DNA from 2 places in the Alkalihalobacterium alkalinitrilicum genome. Region 2 is predicted to be linked to the other one. Evidence: predicted binding sites of a transcription regulator. Region 2 holds the regulator's gene; the other holds the start of a gene.
What was found. The regulator NrdR, encoded in region 2, represses ribonucleotide reductase genes. The targets are predictions, from matches to a motif close to AACACNATATATNGTGTT.
Positions count from the first base shown of each region.

Region 1: the regulator NrdR is predicted to act here: its motif matches at 1,772-1,789, upstream of BK574_RS11715 (vitamin B12-dependent ribonucleotide reductase).

Region 1 is NZ_KV917368.1:2,489,841-2,493,276, reverse strand. Features, by position in the region: gene BK574_RS11725 (methyltransferase domain-containing protein) at 1-942, shown strand, start outside; gene BK574_RS11720 (GNAT family N-acetyltransferase) at 964-1,503, shown strand; gene BK574_RS11715 (vitamin B12-dependent ribonucleotide reductase) at 1,937-3,436, shown strand, end outside.
Region 2 is NZ_KV917368.1:4,636,682-4,640,117, reverse strand. Features, by position in the region: gene dnaI (primosomal protein DnaI) at 1-358, opposite strand, end outside; gene BK574_RS22450 (replication initiation and membrane attachment family protein) at 360-1,814, opposite strand; gene nrdR (transcriptional regulator NrdR) at 1,889-2,356, opposite strand; gene speD (adenosylmethionine decarboxylase) at 2,549-2,932, opposite strand; gene BK574_RS22435 (glyceraldehyde-3-phosphate dehydrogenase) at 3,429-3,436, opposite strand, start outside.

The DNA of each region.
Region 1 (3,436 bases), 2.1 Mb from region 2:
TTTGGTAGAAGGCTATATATCGGTTCAAATTGGAAAGATGCCGAAGTTCGTTTTAGTCTTTCAAATTCCAGCTTGAATATCGATATTTATTCCCATTACTACATTTTAAGAAAGAAACAAAGTTTAGCCATTAACCCAGTCATTATTCCGAGATACTTTAATGATAAGAAAGATCTAAACTATAACGGTGAAAACTATCAAAAATCTTCTGATACACAGTATAAGCAGGGTAATAAGTTGATTAGTTATGTCAATGCTGAAGGTTTAGACCGTGCGCTAGATGTTGGTTGTGGTAATGGTCTAACTACATTAGAATTATACGAAAAATGGCCACAACTACAAATTGATGCTTTCGATCTATCTGAGAGCATGATTGACGTAGCTATTGAAAATCGTCAACAACGTGGAATTCAAGAAAATAACGTTAATTTCTACGTGTTGAATGCTTTAGATTTAGACGAGAGTAATCAATACGACCTAGTATTCAGTAATGCAACATTACACTGGGTGACAGATAGTAATTTAATGTATCAAAAACTATATGATGCATTAAGAACAGGTGGGAAACTAAATGTTCATCAAGGTGGAGCAGATTGCTATAAAGGATTACATGATATAGTAAGAATGGCAATAGATGAATTAGATTTACAAATGTATTATCAAAACTGGACGTACCCAATCTATTATCCTACTAAAAATGAATATGAAAATTTACTCAATTCAATAGGATTTAGAGACGTGAAAGTTATTAGTGAAGAGACCGATGGTAAGGAGTATTCGAATTTAGTTGAAAATTTTGCGAACGCTGGAATGTTACCTTACTTTTTACAATTACCAGATGATAACATTAAAAATAAGTTAAGAAATCATTATTATAAGTTAGCTAATTCACTACCTGTTGATCAATATACACATCGTTTGTATGCTCTAGCAAAGAAGTAATGAAAGGAAGGAGCAGTCATTATGGATATCGAAATTTCATTTATAAATATGTTAAGTGATACGCAAAAAGAACAAGTTTGGGACCTTCTTTGTGAATGTGATCGTGAATTTATTCCGCCACTCTCGGCAAGGAATAGTTCGTATCAAGGAGTTTTAAGTGGTACTACTGCTACAGATGAATTACCGACTGCTTATTATAAAGAAATGTTAGGTCAATTGTTCTTAGTTGCTGAATATCAAGAAAACATTATCGGATTTATGACCTTTAAACATAATTATGAATGTGAAGAGTTAAAAAAGGTGTTGCCCAATAACTATATTACGACAATTTGTGTAAATAAGGATATTCGAAATAAAGGTATAACTAAGAAGTTCTATCACTTTATGGAGAATAAACTACCAGAAGAGTATCGCTTACCATACATAACTACACGTACCTGGAACGCTAATGTGGCACATATTCGAGTGCTAGAAAAATTGGGGTTTAAAGTAGAGGAAACTTTGCTTAATCATCGTGGAGAAGGTATTGATACGATTTATTTTTCAAAGTTACAATCGTAATGTTTCGAGGGCTCTCTAAGACGGATAATCTTTCTTAGAGGCCTTCTTTTTTGTTTTTTATTTTACTTAATTTCGAAGAGTGTTGAATTAACAGTACTTTTGAAAGGGAGCGCAATTGCAACTAAGAAATTTCTTTAATTGCGTCGATTTTGTTTAAGATTTATCTTGTTATCTCTTAATTTCTCTTTATTTTCACATTTTCTATAGTTGACAAATAAAATGCAATAATGACAAATTCACAATATGTAGTATAGATTTTATTCTTTGGAACACAATATATTGATTTGGTGATTATTTTATGTTACGCTTGTCCAAGTTACCCGTAATCATGAAATTGTTGGTAACTCTCCAAAAAAGTCAAACAACTTTGTTACATACAACATGTACAGCATAAGAAAAATAGATTTAGTTACAAATGAGAGGAGCTATTCGTATGACGATGATGATGTCGAAGGTGATGACGATCAACAAAGAAAGACTAAACGATGATATTAAGGTGTTTCCTCAAGTTCATCCAATTACAGCAGACATGAACATTACGAAGAAGGGTGTTTCCCGACTTGTAATGCTCGATCGTTACACATTTAAAGACACAGAAAAGAAAACACTTAAAGAAGGGGACTTCGTCGTTTTAACAGTAAAAGATGATCCTAAGTTTCCAGCGAGAGGTTTTGGATTTATTCTTGAAATCGATAGAGAAGCGAATAAAGCCAAAGTCCTTGTTGATGAAGAATTCCATGGTGTTTTAGATGAACCTACAGAAATGAAAACAGGCATCGTCGAACGCTCATTAGATACAATTGAAAAACCATTAGAAATTTATTATGAACAGATTGCTAAACGTGTAGCAACTGGTTTAGCATCTGTTGAGGTGGATGAGAAAAAGCGCCAAGAAACCTTTGAAAAGTTTTATCATGAACTATTTCGCATGAATTTCATCCCTGCTGGACGTGTCTTATATGGTGCAGGTGCTGGAACAGATGTGACGTACTTTAACTGTTATGTTATGCCATATGTAAAAGACTCGAGAGAAGGCATTTCCGAACACCGCAAACAGGTCATGGAAATTATGAGCCGAGGTGGCGGAGTCGGAACAAATGGTTCAACGCTAAGACCACGTAACACTTTGGCAAGAGGCGTGAATGGTAAATCGTCAGGATCGGTTTCATGGTTAGATGATATTGCGAAGTTAACACATTTAGTTGAGCAAGGTGGCTCAAGACGTGGGGCTCAAATGATCATGCTATCAGATTGGCATCCTGATATTTTAGAATTTATTATTTCTAAAATGCAAAATCCACGTATTTTGCGGTTCTTATTAGAAACGACAAAAGATGATCAAATTAAAAAATTAGTAAAAGATAAATTAAAGTTCAACCCGCTGTCTGACGTTGATCAAGCGATGTATCAAGGCATCGTTAACTTTAAAAATGTTGAAGGTCAAGGCGGATTTGACGATAAAGTGATTAAAGAAGCAGAAGAAAAATTGACGGTTGGTGGAACGTTTACTGTCAATAATTCTGAGTTTTTAACTGGTGCTAATATTTCTGTATGTTTAACGAAAGAGTTTATGGAAGCTGTTGAAAACGATGCGAACTATTCTTTACGCTTTCCAGACGTAGAAAACTACTCAGAAGAGGAAATGGCGATCTATAATAATGAGTGGCATGAGTATGGAGATGTTCGTGAGTGGGAAAAACATGGCTTTAAAGTAAGAACATATCGCACGATTAAAGCGAAAGAGTTATGGAACTTAATTAATATATGTGCAACATATTCTGCTGAACCAGGTATTTTCTTTATCGATAATGCCAATGACATGACAAATGCAAAAGCATATGGTCAAAAAGTAGTGGCAACGAATCCTTGTGGTGAACAACCACTTGCACCGTTTTCAGTTTGTAACTTAGCTGCGATTAATTTAGCTGAAATG
Region 2 (3,436 bases):
ATAAACTTTTTATAAGCGCTTGTTGTTTTTTCTGACGATCTTCTTTTTGCTTGATTTCGCATACGTCAAACCGAATATCGACAAACTGTTTGTCGACAACTAATTTCGGGCGATAACCTGTCATTAAATTAGTACATTTCTGAAGACCTGGACAATGGTTACACGTATTCACTTCTTTTCTATATTGATCTAATTTCGGTAAGCTTCTTTCCAGCATATCAAGTGAAACATGAGGGTGCGATTGCATAAACTCATTTATGATTGGGTCGGTTAAGATATCATGTTTTAACATTTCATATTGCTTAATGAACTTATCCCCGTTCATCATTGACTGCAGGGAGGCTTGAATCGATTTCATTCTAATCTTCCTCCTTTTGTGCTTTCTTTTGTCTCAACTGTTCCATCATTTTCTCAAATTTTTCTTTCTCCAGAGTAAATTTAGGATCTTGAGATTGACTTTTAACTGGTTTCTCTTCCGATGACTTTTCATCTTGCTCTTTTAATAACCACTTTGGTAACTTATCTTTACGAACATACGATTTTTTCGCTCGTCCTTTTTCATTTGGTTTAACTTCTTTTTTCACTTGTTGATAGGCTGTATTTTTTTGATACTCTAATTTCGCTAACTCCATTGCTTCTTTTACGGTTTTTATATTTTTCCTTGACCAATGCCCCGCAATTTTGTCAATTAAAGACTTCGTTAATTTCATATCATTTCGAATAAGTACAGAATCTAAGAGTACATTTACAACGCCTGGCATTAACTGATAATCAAGGATTAAACTTTCAATGATTTTTACATCGGCTAACGGCACTTTAGCTCCATCTGATCGACTTTCTAGTAAATCTAACGGTGATGTCGTTTCATATAAAACGATCATCTTTTCTTCTTCCGTCTGAGGTTCTTTTCCGACCATTTCTCGATGTTTAACTGGGTGAGTTTTCAACCCTAAAGTCGGTGGTTCATTACCATACTCAATCTTATACCATTCTTGTGCCCGTTTTCTTAATTCATCTATATTCAACTGGTCATCATGAAGGAGGGCTTGCTGGATTAAACGGCTCATTTCCAAAGGCTGAATGCGGTAAACAAAAGCAAGACGAACAATTACCTTTCTAAGCTCAACTGTGAGTAATTTTTCAGCATTAATAAATGTAGCTAGGTCCGCTTCCATCAATTGAAAATCAAAGTTATGATCTGCAAACACTATCTCAAAATTTTGGCCTCGTTGAATAATATCTTTATTATTGTCAATTTCAAGAGCTTCAAGCACCTCAGTTTGGTGATGAGTCGCTATTTCAGAATGTGACAAGGAAGTAAATACTTCATCGAAAGCGTACGTAACTTCTTCGAATTCATCATGGTTTAATTTATCAATTAAAAATCGCTCTCTAATTTGGCGATACTTTGTCTTCCCTAATCGATTATATAGATAAACACTTAATACGTCATTTGTAAAAAATGCCTGTGGTGACATTGGAGGTTGAAGATCATATAAATAGGTGGATGTTTCAGCGTTTCGTTTCTTATAAGTTTTTAATAATCCAATCGCTTCTAATTTCTTTCGTTCTTGAAAAAGTTGATGTAACGGTAAGTCCATACTAATCATCAATTGACGATGCGTAGCCTCCTCACTCCAATACACATCATCCTCTAATTCACTCCACAACGTCATATACAAGCTATACGCTATAGCACCAATGAGTGGTTGATATAATAAAATGAGTACTCTTTGATCTTGAATCGTTAATTGATCTGTCGCTCTAATCATATAACGGTCTACTGGCAAAAGCTCTTTCCAATGCCATTCCATTCCATACCACCTAGCCTAACTTTATGTTATAAAAAAGTGAAAAAGAGCTCTCAGCAAATTGCTTAAAGCTCAATTTATTTCTTAGAAGTATTTCGATCAATGAGATCTTTTAATTCATCGATAAAAACATTAATATCTTTAAATTGACGATAAACCGAGGCAAAGCGCACATAGGCAACATCATCAACATTCGCTAAAATTTCCATCACTAATTCCCCGACATCTCGGCTCTCAACTTCACTCATTCCTTTGCCACGTAGTTCTCGTTCAACTTTTGTAACAATTTCATTGAGTTGTTCTAGAGATATTGGTCGTTTTTCACATGCACGAATAAGTCCTCTTAATATTTTTTCGCGACTAAACTCTTGACGGGTACCGTCTTTTTTTACAATGATGATCGGGTGCTCTTCTACGGTCTCAAACGTTGTAAAGCGATAATTACAAGCTTCACACTCTCTTCTTCTCCGGATCGACTTCCCTTCATGGCTTGGTCTAGAATCAAGCACTTTTGTTCCATTAAATTCACATGCTGGACAACGCATTTGGTATCAACTCCACTTTGTCTTGCATTTGGGCGTACATTCAATAATTCTCTACTCTCTTAATAATAAATAAAAACTCGACGAATGACAAGAAATCGTTCATAAGAGAGACAAAAGAATAAAAATGTCTAAACTTCTGATCTATACAGACGCGAATCAAAAAGAGGCGGTAGAAACCACCTCTTTTATTAACTACAATGCTTGAACTTTTGTTTTTTCAACTTTAATAGGACCCATTCCTCTAGGCACTTCAATGATTTCGCTTGTTGTAGCCTGTAATGCTTTAGATATATAATTAGAAGCTACATTCGGGTCAATTCGATCGCCGCAAGTGTAAACATCTATACTTGCGTAACCATGTTCAGGAAAGCTGTGGATCGTTAAATGAGATTCTGAAATAATCACAACTCCACTAACACCATGTGGGGCAAATTTATGAAACGCAACTTCACGTACTTCAGCCCCCGATTCCAATGCAGCATCAACGAAAACTCTCTCAATAAAATCCATATCATTCAACTTCTCTACGTTACATCCCCATAATTCCGCAATTACGTGACGACCCATAGTATCCATAAGTTGAATCCCCCTTTTCGAAAAAATTTCATGCCTTCTGAAGCATGTAGGAATGTTAAAGTACCACGGGGGAAAGTTAGTCCAGAGAGGTCCTAACCCTTTGAGTAGCTTACTATTCCTGGTTTGCTTAAGTGAAGTTCACGTGAATTAGTATACTTGTTTTATTTTTGATTTGCAATAAGAATTTAACAAGTATTTTATCGCTTAGAATTGAGTTTTACCCATTGTTTTTACGACTAAACGGGTGGTCTTTAACATTATCTCAAGTCCCCTGAACTGACACTCCATCGAGCAACATTGACTGAAGTTCTCACATTATTGTTGACCGACCGTAGTACCAATATACAATCAATGACTTCCATCTGAAAAGACAAAAAAAGCTGATATAAGCTATTTAGACCCTCGAACGTGTATAGTGCGAGGTCCAATCACAACCCCAAACTATCTAAGGTGTCTCTTCGCTTAAATCAGCTTTCTTATCGCAAACTAAAGTATTTTAAACAT